DNA from 2 places in the Bacillus sp. PK5-006 genome. Region 1 is predicted to be linked to the other one. Evidence: predicted binding sites of a transcription regulator. Region 1 holds the regulator's gene; the other holds the start of a gene.

Region 1 (7,078 bases):
AGCTTGGGATTGATATCGTCATTGAAGCAACAGGTAAATTTAATTCAAAAGATCAAGCGATGGGCCATATAGATGCCGGAGCGAAAAAAGTCGTTCTAACAGCTCCAGGCAAAAATGAAGACATTACGATTGTGATGGGTGTCAATGAGGATGATCTTGATCCTGAAAAGCACGTCATTATTTCAAACGCATCTTGTACAACAAACTGTTTAGCACCAGTTGTGAAACTGTTAGATGATGAATTTGGCATCGACAATGGTTTAATGACAACGGTTCATGCTTATACAAATGATCAAAAAAATATCGATAACCCGCATAAGGATCTGCGCCGGGCGAGAGCATGTGCTCAGTCCATTATTCCAACTACGACGGGTGCCGCTAAAGCGCTTTCTTTAGTGCTTCCGCACATGAAAGGGAAATTACATGGACTTGCACTTCGCGTACCAGTTTCCAATGTGTCGATGGTTGATCTTGTCGTTGACTTGAAAAAAGATGTGACAGCCGAAGAAGTCAATGCAGCCTTCTCGAATGCATCTAAAACATCTCTTGCCGGTATTTTAGATTACACAGATGAGCCGCTTGTTTCTACGGACTTTAACACAAATCCTTATTCAGCAGTCGTTGATGGACTGACAACGATGGTAATGGAAGGGAGAAAAGTGAAAGTTCTTGCATGGTATGACAATGAATGGGGTTATTCATGCCGAGTGGTTGACCTTGTAAAGTTTGTCGGCGCACAGATGAAAGAGCTGTCTGCTGTTTGAAATGAAGAAGACGATCGTCCCTTTTCAAGAAATGAGAGAAAATCCCACTAAAAACACAGCTTGCAAAATGGGTCTAAACAAAGTATACTATTTTTCGTGAACTTCTTGTTCGCAGACTCATTCGGGTATACTTAAAGGGTTAGGACCTCTTAGGACTAACTTTCCCCCGTGGTATATGTCCGGTCCGGCTGCTTAGAACTTCACTCTTTCATTCTTGTTTAAAGGGGGGTCCATGATGGAAACAATCGGACGTCACGTTATCTCCGAGCTATGGGGATGCGACTGTGATAAACTGAACGACATGGATTTTATTGAAAAAACGTTTGTAAATGCAGCTTTGAAATCAGGAGCTGAGGTAAGAGAGGTTGCTTTTCACAAATTTGCACCTCAAGGAGTAAGTGGAGTTGTCATTATTTCTGAATCTCATCTGACAATTCACAGCTTTCCTGAACATGGTTATGCGAGCATAGATGTTTATACTTGCGGTGACCTAGATCCGAATATTGCAGCAGATCATATCGGAGATGAATTAGGTGCTGAAACAAGAGAAAACATCGAAATTCCTCGAGGCATGGGACCTGTACAAGTAAAACAGGCACAAGCCAAAGCACTGTAAACATAAAAAAGATTGCAATGGGAGCTGGCCAAAAGCATTGAATGCCTTTGTGTTATGCTCCTTTTTATATTTTTTTGATAAAAAATCCAACATTCCCCAGCTTGTCTATACTTTTGTTCTAGGAAAACAAAGGTTTTTTTTATAAAATAAAGAAAGAGGCATTATGGCAAAGGGGATACGTGTATGACTTTAAGACAAAAGTTTAAGCGATTCATGTCAAACCATACAGAAACATCTGACGAGCATCCAGTGTCAGAACTGAAAAGCCATTACTACAAATCGACGAATGCACAAGTTTTTCAAGCGGTGGAAACCATTCTTTCCCGAAGCGATTCTTATCAAGTGACATCTGTTTCAGCAGAACGAGGTGAAATCAGCGCAAACATACGATTGCCGAAAAAAGCCTTTCTCGTGGCGACTGTCATTTCAATTCGTCCTTTTGAAACAGCTGTCGATTTTAATGTGACAACAGAAACGGCCCTGCCAACAGATTTCGGCTATAGTCAAAAGACCGTTCTGTCCCTTTATGATGAACTAGACAAACAACTTCCAAGAATAGATCGGAGCTGATGAAATGAAATGTCCCACATGTCAGCACCTTGGCACAAGGGTGCTTGATTCAAGACCAGTAGATGAAGGGAAATCCATCCGTCGTAGAAGAGAGTGCGAAAGCTGCCAATATCGCTTTACGACGTTTGAAAAATTAGAAGAATTACCGCTGATTGTGGTGAAAAAAGAAGGGATTCGAGAAGAATTCAGCCGGGAAAAAATGCTGAGAGGACTCATCAAAGCGTGTGAAAAGCGTCCTGTCGCTTTAAAGCAGCTGGAGGATGTCTGCTTTAATATCGAAAAAGAACTGCGCAATCAAGGCATGTCAGAGGTGAAAAGCGAGCTTGTAGGTGAAATGGTCATGGACGAGCTGGCGAAAATTGATGAAGTGTCTTACGTCAGGTTTGCCTCGGTTTATCGGCAGTTTAAAGACATCAATGTTTTTATTGATGAATTAAAAGATCTATTAAAGAAAGAACGCTAAAAAGAGCTGGAGATTCTTCATGCTCTTTTTCCTGCGTAAAGCGTAAAACGTAAAAAGAGTGTACAATGGAAACAATCGCAATTCATGGGGAGGATCAGCATATGACAGAGCATTGGAAGGAAGTGCTAGCCGTCGATCCGTATGTCGTCAAAAGCGCTTCATTGCTCGGTGACATCGATAGACAGCTCATCACTCTTTTATATCAGCCGCTTATTGGCATGTCCGCTTTCAGCTTATACATGACGCTGTGGGGTGAGCTGGAACAAAATCGTATGTGGGGGAAACCTGCACCTCATCGGCAGCTCATGGTCATGCTGCAGACGAATTTAAATGATATTTTTGAGGAACGTTTAAAGCTTGAAGCGATCGGCTTACTCCGCACATATGAACAGGAAACGGAAGAAGGCAGACTGTTTACATATGAGCTTGTACCGCCGCTAAGACCAGATGAGTTTTTCCAAGATGGTATGCTGAATGTCCTGCTGTACCATCGGGTTGAGAAAGCAAAATATATGCAGCTGCGTGATTATTTCTCCTATCCAGGTGTTCCTGCAGAAGCAAAGAACATTTCACGGTCGTTTGAAGAAGTCTTTCACGTATTGCAGCCAGGCGAGCGCAAGATGACAGAAGAAATTCATCAGGCGTCATCGCTTGATCAAGGCTATGAATATGTGACCGTTGGATCGAGTCAGCCGGCACCGCTCTCAGACGAATCCTTTGATTTCGATCTATTATTAGCAGGTATGTCTGACATGATGATTCCAAGAAAGGCTTTGACAAAGCAGGTAAAAGAAACAATTAAGAAGTTAGCTGTTGTATACGGCATCACCCCGCTTCAAATGCAAAATATTGTAGCAGGTGCATGCGGTTCGGATCAAATGATCTCAACAGAAGAGCTGAGAAAAGCAGCAAGAGACTGGTACCAAATTGAATACAGAGGCGAACAGCCAAAGCTGATTGATCAAAAACAGCCAAGACACTTGCGCCAAGATGCTTCAAAGACGCCGGCGGCTGATACTCCAGATGCAAAATTGATTGAAAAACTGGATCATATTTCGCCTAGAGAGCTGCTAAAAGACATGGCAGATGGTATTGAGCCAACGTATGCCGACTTAAGAATTGTCGAAGATATCATGCTCGAGCAGCAGCTAGAGCCAGGTGTCATGAATGTTCTCATCTACTATACATTACTCAAAACAGATATGAAGCTGTCAAAAACATATATGCAAAAAATCGCCGCTCATTGGGTGAGGAAGAAAATCAAAACCGTAGCAGCGGCCATGAAAATTGCCAAAGAAGAGAACAGACAAATGACAGAGTGGGCGCAGCAGAAAAAGCAGCGCAGCCCATATGGTACAGGAAAAGTTGTCCGGGAAGAGAAACTGCCTGACTGGATGAAAGAAACCGAAACAAAAGAACAGCCGGCAAAAGAGCAAACGGACAATCTGTCTACAGAAGACCTCGAACGAGAAAAAGAAAAACTGTTAGATCAGTTTAAAAATATGAAAAAGTACAATGCACATTAAGGTGAGGTGAGATGGGATGAAACCGATCGGTCGTTCATTTGAACAGCTAAAAGGACGAGTAGATTTTCGCGTGAGATACAATCAGATTAAAGAAAGTGTGTTATCTGATGAAGATGTGAAGGCTTTTTTACAGAAGCATCAAGAAGAGATACATGAAGACATGATCAATCGCAGCTTGAACCGGCTCTTTGAATATGTGCAGCAGTCGAAGGGCTGCTCTTACTGCTTAGATGACGAAAACGTTAATGCGATTTTAGATGGGTATCACCCGAAGCTTGTGATCAAAGGTCAGAGTATTGATATTGAATATTCTCCTTGCCCAGTCAAGCTGCGGCTCGATAGACAGAAGAAACAGCAAGAGCTGATGAAAAGCATGTATATTCCGCAAAATGTCCTTCAAGCGACGTTCGCTGATCTGAACGTTGTGGGGAGACAAGAGGTCATTCAAAAAGTAGGTCAATTCCTCCAAAGCTATGATGAGACTGGAAAAGGAAAAGGCTTGTATTTACACGGAAAGTTTGGAGTAGGAAAAACGTATATACTGGCAGCTATTGCGCAGCAGCTAGCGGAGAAAGAATACCCATCTCTCCTTGTTTACGTGCCTGAATTTGTAAGAGAGTTAAAAAATTCATTAGCCGATCATACGCTAGAAGAAAAGCTGAATATGGTCAAGTCCACTCCTATTTTAATGCTTGATGATATTGGGGCAGAATCGATGACAAGCTGGGTGCGGGATGAACTGCTCGGTACGATCTTACAATACCGTATGGCAGAGCAGCTGCCGACATTTTTCTCTTCTAATTTCTCACCAAACGAGCTGAAGCATCACTTTACGTACTCACAGCGGGGAGAAAAAGAAGAGGTCAAAGCCGCTCGTTTAATGGAACGGATTCTCTATTTAGCAGAGCCAGTGTTGCTCGAAGGAGAAAACCGCCGTCATTTATAAAAGCGTATGTCACCTGAAGGAGGAGCAAATGAAATGAACAAAAGAAAATGGCTGCTTTTTCTTGTGATTGGCATTCTTGCTGCTGCGCTGTGGTGGCTGAATAAACAGCATCTTCAGCTGGCGCCGAAAGATGTGAAGAATTGGGTGCTTCAATTTGGGATGCTGGCTCCCTTTGTTTTTCTTTTCTTATCTCTTTTCCGCCCGTTTGTTCTCGTCCCGATTACCGTCTTTTCTTTGGCGGCAGGTTTGGCATTCGGCAGTGTCCTTGGGACGATTTATGCCCTCATTGGAGCGACAGCCGGGGCAACAGGCTCTTTCATGATTGCTTCAACCTTTCGTGCAAAAAAGAAGGAAACGGAATCAAACAGCCGAAAGCTCAAAGCGGTGACGTCCCGCATTCAGGAGCATGGTTTTCTTTATATTTTGTTATTGCGTATTGCACCGATTCACTTTGATTTTGTCAGCTATGCGGCAGCTGCTTCACGTGCAAATTATCGTGCATTTGTGACAGCCACCTTTTTAGGCTTAATACCGGGGACAATTGCGTTAAATGTTCTCGGCTCAAGCTTTGTCAGCGGCAATTATGCCGCCTTAGTGGTTGTTTGTTTGATTTATTTGATCTTTATCTCTGTTCCACTCATTTTAAAAAGAAAGATGCCTGATTTATTTTAGGCGTCTATTTTTTATGTTCCCCCCATATATATGTAACAGATGTCGTTAGGGGGGACAAACATGCTTGAAATAATCTTTGAAGATGAATATGATACCGCCGCTTTTTTACATCTTGCTGAACACTTAGACAGTCGGCATCACATGTCAATTCAACAAGGGAAAGACCGGCTTCTCATAGAGGCGAAGGAATCCGAAGAAGCACTTGAGCACATTGTGCGGCCATTATTGGTTCACTTTTTTTTGGAATGCAAAGAAAATGAGCGCATGCGCAGCATCCTTGAAAACACCTATTTGTTTAAAGATCCTGAAGAGCAGCACCAAATTCTTTCCATCGCACACAGTATCATGAACGGGGATTTAGATGATATTCCCGGCATTCAGCAAGACCCGTCAAGAGAAGCCCTTTTAAAAAAGGAGCTTGAGGCGATTTCTTTACAGCAAGGCGTTTTTTCAATTGGTTCATTTATGACATTTAGGCTGTCAGAGTATGACCGAAGGCTGAAGAACTATGTTGAAGTGTCCATTGAAGAATACAAAATGGAGCAGGAGTATCAAAACTTCATTCAATCGCTTCGTGACTATGTGATGGCAAGAGAGCCTAGGCTCGAAAAAGTACATGTTGTGCATCAGGACCGCCTGGTGATTTGGGAATTTCGCTACGCTTCTGAGCGTGATCAAAAACAATACATAGACAGACAGTTTGTAAGAGAGCATCCAATGTATATTGATTCGCAGCTGATTGCACCGCTTGTCTCCATTGCACCGCAAAAAATTGACCTATTTACAAATGATACAGGTCACTCGATGGTGCAAACCATTCAAAATATTTTTCAAGAAAGGGTCGAGGTGTTCCCGTCTCATTCATTCCAAGAGCAGAATGTTCAATTTGTACATGCTCATTTCAACAAGAAAAGTGAAAAGCTTTCTTGATTTTCACGAAAAAACGTTTTATAATACGGTGTAACTTCATACAGAGACCGTATTGATAAGGACATGAACAAATGAACACCCGCTTAAAGAGAGGGAAGCCGCGGCTGAAAGCTTCCTAGCAGAGGACCATTTGCTTTACCACCTTTGAACATCAGCTGTGAACTTTTTAGTAATGGCTGACGGGAATTCCCGTTATCGAACCGCAAGCCGTATTTGCTTATGAAAAAGCAAGCTGCAAATACGGGAAAAAGGGTGGAACCACGATTCCGTTTATTCAACCTCGTCCCTTTCCAGGGGGGCGGGGTTTTTATATTGCCAAAAAAAGGAGTGACCAGAGATGTCAGAACAAATTCAACTTACATTTCCAGATGGAGCAGTCAAGGAGTTTGACAAAACAGCTACAACAGAAGACATCGCGGCATCAATTAGCCCGGGCCTAAAGAAAAAAGCACTTGCCGGTAAATTGAACGGTAAAGAAATAGATCTGCGTACGCCGCTATTAGAAAGTGGAACAATCGAGATCATCACAGATAAAAGTGAAGAAGCACTCGACATTATGCGCCACAGCACAGCACATTTGCTAGCGCAGGC
Region 2 (7,078 bases), 860 kb from region 1:
CAAGTCTTCTGCTGAGCCGGTTTGTTGTGTATTCATTTACGCTAAGATGTTAACGACAAATTGAGACCATGTTTCAAGACGATCGAAGTATTCAGGCTTTTTCAAATCGGCTGCTTTCATCCATTTTCCTGAGATTTGATCTGTTTCTTTTACTTCCACATGAGCACCCGGAGATAGCTCAAGCGCTGATAACAGTCCGATGTGCACACGGCCGACACTGTTGTCATCGTCATTGATTAAACCAAGGGTTTTCATTTCAAGTTTGTCTTCTTCTTGAATAGAAAGTTCTTCGTCCAGCTCACGATCTGTATTTTCTTTTAGAATCTCAGCAAAGTTTTTTCCTTCGATGAAATTCATATGCCCCCCAAAGCCAAGAGATAACTTATGATGTAAGCGAGTCTCTCCCCCGCCTTGAAGTCTTTCGTATACATACACTTCGTCCTCACGCTTAATCACGACATAAGGAATCGGCTGCTTGAAGTCAGGATTTTCTTCTGCATCGCCTCTTCGCATTTGCTCGAAGTGCTCTTCGATTTCTTTCATAATGGTGCTGATTGTTTTCTCTTCACTGTTCACACCATTAAACGCAAGTGTTTCGTTTTGAAACACGCGTGCGCGTGGTGCTACTAAAATGATTTCGTCCATTTTTCCCATGTTCGGTAACCTCCAGTATGTAACTATCACATTGTTAGAAATGGCAAAAAGCCAAAACGAGTGATGCGTTTTGACTTTTACGCTTTCCTTATGATTCATCTCCAAAGAAGAAGTCGTCATCTTTTAACGGCTCAACTGTTGCTTTTTTGTAGCCGTTCCCTTTCATTGAGAAGAAGTCATGCGACTTTGTTTTTGTATTGAGTCCATTCAATACAATAGGGTTAATCTCTTCTTCTTCAAAGTAAGGGGCAAATCCAAGGTTCATTAACGCTTTATTGGCATTGTAACGAATAAACTTTTTCACATCATGCGATAAATTGACTTGGTCATAAATATCTTCAGTGTAATGAAGTTCATTTTCATAAAGCTCGTTTAAAAGGTCAATAGAGAAATCATACAGCTCTTTTTGCACGTCAGGTGTTTGTTTGTTGTAAATTTCTTGTGCTAATAATCCAACGTACACACCATGAATCGCTTCATCACGCAAAATTAAGTTGATGATTTCACCACTTTGCATGAGCTTTCCTTGTCCATAGAAATAAAGCGGGTAGTAAAAACCACTATAAAATAGGAAACTCTCTAAATAAACAGAAGCAACCATTGCTTTAAAGAGAGAAATAGGATCGTCCTTTTGAATCGAACGGTATAAACTGACAATCATATCTGCTTTCTTTTGCAGGAATTTATTCTTCTTGACCCATTCAAACACTTCACTGATCGTTTCAGTTGGTGCGAGTGTCATGAAGATATTTGAGTATGATTTCGCATGCACCGCATTTTCCATCATTGCCATAAAGTTGAGTACAGCTTTACGCTGATGGCCGTCCACATGTTCAGCAACAATCGGCATCCCTGTATTTCCTTGTTCTGTATCAAGTAAAGTCAGTCCAGCAAGTACCTTCATATACGTATCTCGCTCTTTTTCACCTAAATATTTCCATGTTAAGAGATCGCCGTTTAAGGAAATCTCTTCTGGAAGCCAGAACTGCTTTACATTTTGGTTGTAAAACATTTGTGTAAAATCGTCTTCGTGTTTTGACCAGTTGGCTGCATCATAAATTTTTGTCACGTTAAACTCTCCTTTAATCAAACAACACAAGAAAGACAGCCTTCCTGCCCTGTATCCTTCGTTCTTGCATAATAAAGTGTCTTAATGCCTTTATGGTGTGCATAAAGATCGATGCGGTTTAAATCACGCGTTGTCATCGTATCTTTTAAGAATAGTGTAAAGCTGATTCCTTGATCGACGTGCTGCTGAATCGTTGCGATCATATCGACCACTTTAAACATGTCCATATCGTACGCTTCTTTATAGAAGAACCAGTTTTGTGCTGAAAGACCTGGCATTGGGTAATAGGTTTTGCTGTTGCCGTATGTTCTTTCTTCGATACGTTCCATAATTGGCATCACAGAAGCTGTTGCCGATTGAACATAAGAAATGGAACCTGTTGGTGCAATACATAAACGATAGCTGTGATACATGCCATGTTCCGCTACAAATTCTTTGAGTGCTGCCCAGTCTTCTTTTGTTGGAATGTGCATGCCTTCAAATAGTGCTGCTGCTTTTTCTGTTTTTGGTGTGAAATCATTCTCCACGTATTTATTGAAGTACTCACCAGTTGCGTAGCCAGAGCCTTCATAACGATGGAATGTTTCTCCTTTTTCTTTTGCAATCTCACTTGAGCGTTTAATTGAATAATAGTTCACCATCATAAAGAACGTATTTGCAAAATCTCTTGCTTCTTCACTTTCATAGGCAATTTGGTTTTGAGCTAAATACCCGTGAAGGTTCATCGCGCCAAGTCCGATTGACTTCATCGCTTTGTTCGCTTTTCGAACAGCCGGTGCATTGCGAATGTCTGTTGTTTCAGACACAAGCGTTAGTGAGTCTGTTGCAAGCTTAACCGTTTTTTCAATCGATTTGTTTTTCATGACATTCATGATATTTAATGAACCAAGGTTACAAGAAATATCAAGGCCGATTTCATCTTCTTGATCATAGTCCGTGTAAGAAGAAACCTCTGACGCCTGAAGCACTTCTGAGCAAAGGTTTGAGAATTTCACTCGTGAAATATGGTTCAAGGCATGCTCTCTGTTTACATTATCTTGGAACATGATATATGGATAGCCTGATTCTGAGCGTAGAACAGCCAATTTTTCAAGAAGCTTTCTCGGATTGACTTTTTCTTTTTTAACTTTCGGGTTTTCTACAAGCTCGTCATACATTTCTTCCATGTCCATCTCATCAAGATGCTGTCCATATTCTTTATAGACTGTATGCGGATAGAAGGTGTAAGCTGTTTTATCTTCTCTAGCAAGCTCGATAAATTTATCCGGGATGACGACTCCAATGGATAGAGTTTTCACGCGAACATCTTCATCGGCAGAGATTTTTTTCGTATCTAAGAAATCATTGATATCTCTGTGGAAAATATTCAAGTAGGCGCTGCCTGATCCTTGTCTTTGCCCCATTTGATCTGCATATCTGAACGCATTATCAAGAAGCTTCATCACGCCGACGACACCTTTTGTCGCGTTTTCGACATCTTTGATTGCTTCGCCTTTTGCACGAAGTTTTGACAGGTTCAAACTGACGCCGCCGCCTAATTTTGACAGCTGCATGGAAATATCAATCGCTCTTGAAATATCGTTTAGTGAGTCATTTACTTCAAGCAAGAAGCAGCTCACAAGCTCACCGCGTCTTTTACGTCCAGCGTTCAAGAAGGTTGGTGTACTTGGCTGGTACTCTTGATTGATCATCAGTTCTACAAACTCAAGTGCTTTTTCTTTATCTCCACCCGCAAAGAAAAGTGCTACAACTGAAATGCGGTCTTCATAGCGTTCAAGGATTTTCTTTTTATCATTTGTTTTCAGTGCATAGTCATTGTAAAACTTAAATGCACTCATAAATGATGGGAATCTAAATTTTTTGGCATATGCAGCTTCAAAGACTTCTTTAATATCTGCCATGCTGTATTGTCTTAAAAATTCTTCCTCATAGTAGTCGTTTTCTATTAAGTAATCAATCTTCTCTTCTAGATTATGAAAAAAGACCGTGTTTTGATTAATGTAATCTACGAAATAACTATGTACAGCTTCTTTGTCCTTATCGAACTGAAACTTTCCTTCTTTTTGAATCATAATTTCGTTATTTAATTGTATCCACTTTGGAACCTGATTTTGTGACAATTCTTTCTACCTCCTGTGTAAACAATTCAACATCCCTTTTTGTTCCGCTTAGTTCAAAGGTGTGCAAAATAGGAACTTGATATTGTTTAGAAATCGTATCGGCGCTTTTTGCAAAATTATCTCCCCACACTTTGTTGCCACTCACCGCAACACCTAGTAAAAGGTGAGCATTTTTCTCTAAAAAGGACTGAGTGGTACTAGGGACTTGTCCAAATCCTGTCGTAAAGGTGACGAGAATAAACGGCGTATCCAAAAACTCTTCTCCAGTCAATTTTCGTTTGTCTGTAAAAGGGGTCTTGTCCAAAAAGCGTTGAACATTTCCTGTTTTTGAATCAAATACGATTTGAATCAATTCCATCACGACCTAGTTTTTAGTATTGTTGATCATTTCGTTATTCACTATATATAGTATACTATGTTTTTTCAAAACACAACATATAGATGTTCGAAACGAAAAAAATCAACCAACCCGGCCGAACCTTCATAGCCGAACTCGTACGTTCAAATAAATAGAGCAGAACAGGATCTAAAAATAGACTGCTCTACTCCCTATTCAACTGAAACCGAAATCTATCATAACACGAAAAAAAATCGCTTAGTAGACTAGACTTTTTGTTTTATTTTTTGTAGGCATCGCACTGTAAATCTTCTGACACTTCTGTAATTTCCACTTCAACACCTAATTCTTTTAGCACCGCTTCAAGCGCAGAGACGATTGAAGCTTCTCTCACTAATTCTTTCCCATTTACAGAAACGCTTGTTCCATATTCGAAACAGGAATCGTCTTCACAAGTTTGTTCCCAATGATTAATTTTAATTTTATGTGTCATGAACTCATCCTTTTCTGTCTAGATGTCTGATGCATGATTATAGTGTAGCGACTTCACATTCATTTGTAAATTTACGTGCTTACTCGTCTTCATCAAGGTCATCATCATATTCTTCGTCGTCCCATTCATCTATGTATTTCGTTGTAACGAGAGTCAGCTCTCCTTCTTTTTCATCAAATCGGTACACATGTACTTGATCATCTTTCACAACAGCAAAATGATTATTTTTTAGTGCAGCAGATGATGGTAAAACTCCATCTGCATTTTCATGAGAATGGTTATTCCAACTTTCTTGTCTCGTTTCAATGTTTGAGATAGCGCACGATCCAAACAAGACAACAATTCCAATCAAAAGGAGGATCACTCTAATCCTTCTTAATTCAAGCTCTGCATTTTCCATATGAATCCCCTCACCCTTCTAATATCCAATAAGGAATTATACGGAAAATTGGCAGAAAAGTTTCATTGCATGCAAAATAGCCCCTCTGCACTGACAAAAAACGTAGCGGGTTCCGGCCGGTTTATTCGCAGAGGCATGGGGCTATTTTAAATACAACATATCCTATTCTAATTCTAAATTTACATTCTTTTGAGGTGCAAATGTAGAAATGGCGTGTTTATAAATAAGCTGCTGCTTCCCTTCTGTTTCAAGCAGCACCGTGAAATTGTCAAACCCTTTCACTTGACCGCGAAGCTGAAAGCCATTCAGCAAGAATACTGTGACAAATGTATTGTCTTTGCGGATCTGATTCAAAAACTGCTCCTGAATATTAATCGGTTTCATGTTTCGTCCTCCTTGATTCTGATAACTACAGTTTCGCTTTAAGTCCAAGCTTTCCTGCTATATATGCGAAAATTTCCTCTTTTTTGTCTGAAAAGTGGCAAGGCGGTGTCATATCAAACCAAGTGACCGCCATTTTATTACGGAACCACGTGAACTGACGCTTCGCATATCTACGGGAATTTTGCTTTAATTGCTGGATGGCTTCATCAAGTGAGCAGTCACCTTGAAAATAGGCATACAGCTCTTTATAACCAATGGCTTGAACAGACTGACAATCCTTCAAGCCAGATTGATAAAGTGCTCTCACTTCTTCAATTAAGCCTTCATCTATCATCATATCAATTCTTTGATGAATGCGCTCGTACAAAACCTCTCGATCCATTTTCAGCCCAATGAAGGCTGTATCATAAAGAGGAACTTCTTGATGCCCCTTTTGCATCTCCGACATTTTCTGACCTGTTGTATGAATCACTTCCAGCGCCCGGATCACGCGGCGGACGTTATTTGGATGAATAGCGTTTGCCGCATCAGGATCTACTGCCTTTAGCTTTTCGTGCAGCAAAAGCGCGCCGTGCTGCTGTTCAAAGAGCGTCATTTCTTCTCTAAAAGCAGGATCACTTTTCTCATCCGTAAATGTGTAATCATATAAAACAGATTGGATATAGAGGCCTGTTCCACCGACAATCATTGGTGTTTTCCCTCTAGCGGCAATCTCTTTGATTTTCGCACGAACCAGCTGCTGAAATTCAGCTGTCGAAAAAGATTCGTCTGGCTGTTTAATATCAATTAAATGATGCGGGATGCCATTCATTTCTTCGGGAGTGATTTTAGCTGTTCCGATATCCATCCCTTTATAAATCTGCATAGAATCCCCGCTGATAATCTCTCCATTAAATGCTTTGGCTATATCAATGCTCAATTTGGTTTTGCCGACAGCCGTCGGCCCTACTAACACGATTACTGGCTGCTTCGTTTTATTCATAACATCACTCACTTTTACAAAACTGCCTACAGTATAGCATAACTTTTCTTACTCTCCTATCTCCTGCCCATTACCAGCCAAGCGGTTCATTTCCAACCACTTCATATGTTTTTCCTTTTAAACGATGCTTATGTGTTGGCCGCTTCTCATCTGGACTATAGACGACACCTCCATATGGAATGGGAACAGAATCGAGATAGGCTGAATAGGTGACTTCCTCGATCTCGTGATAATGTGTTCCATCCACTCTAGGAATTGCCGGCCCTGTGACCCCGTAGTACCTGTGAAAATGCCCTCTTTCAAAGGAGGTGATCCCCCGATAAAAATGAGTATGCCGGTCGGTACTGCTTCCATTTACAGGCTGAGAAATACCTTCTATTAAATGATAATGCCCCTCCGTTATATCTGTACGTGCTTTATATGCATGAGCATGCGGCGGACACTTTGCCCAATCAGATGGATACAGGCCCATTTCTAACATTCCTCCTTATATTAGGCGTTCACCCAAACATCTGTAGGCTGCTGGAATACACTGATGTCAGTTACAGTGATTTTATGAGAAAGGAGCCTTTTATTATGAATTATTTTGACGCACCTCCGTTTATTCAAGAAGACATGAGAAGACCTTTTGGTTTTGGA

The links. The regulator NrdR, encoded in region 1, represses ribonucleotide reductase genes. The targets are predictions, from matches to a motif close to AACACNATATATNGTGTT.
Region 2: the regulator NrdR is predicted to act here: its motif matches at 4,239-4,256, upstream of nrdI (class Ib ribonucleoside-diphosphate reductase assembly flavoprotein NrdI).

The regions. Positions count from the first base shown of each region.
Region 1 is NZ_CP096414.1:1,135,120-1,142,197, forward strand. Features, by position in the region: gene M1D84_RS05820 (glyceraldehyde-3-phosphate dehydrogenase) at 1-764, shown strand, start outside; gene speD (adenosylmethionine decarboxylase) at 1,000-1,380, shown strand; gene M1D84_RS05830 (hypothetical protein) at 1,564-1,950, shown strand; gene nrdR (transcriptional regulator NrdR) at 1,955-2,413, shown strand; gene M1D84_RS05840 (replication initiation and membrane attachment family protein) at 2,515-3,939, shown strand; gene dnaI (primosomal protein DnaI) at 3,956-4,885, shown strand; gene M1D84_RS05850 (TVP38/TMEM64 family protein) at 4,919-5,557, shown strand; gene ytxC (putative sporulation protein YtxC) at 5,618-6,487, shown strand; T-box leader at 6,531-6,778, shown strand; gene thrS (threonine--tRNA ligase) at 6,825-7,078, shown strand, end outside.
Region 2 is NZ_CP096414.1:1,997,527-2,004,604, forward strand. Features, by position in the region: gene M1D84_RS10395 (hypothetical protein) at 37-654, opposite strand; gene nrdF (class 1b ribonucleoside-diphosphate reductase subunit beta) at 743-1,723, opposite strand; gene nrdE (class 1b ribonucleoside-diphosphate reductase subunit alpha) at 1,741-3,843, opposite strand; gene nrdI (class Ib ribonucleoside-diphosphate reductase assembly flavoprotein NrdI) at 3,803-4,195, opposite strand; gene M1D84_RS10415 (hypothetical protein) at 4,461-4,673, opposite strand; gene M1D84_RS10420 (YmzC family protein) at 4,753-5,073, opposite strand; gene hfq (RNA chaperone Hfq) at 5,236-5,457, opposite strand; gene miaA (tRNA (adenosine(37)-N6)-dimethylallyltransferase MiaA) at 5,483-6,439, opposite strand; gene M1D84_RS10435 (YmaF family protein) at 6,510-6,911, opposite strand; gene M1D84_RS10440 (hypothetical protein) at 7,016-7,078, shown strand, end outside.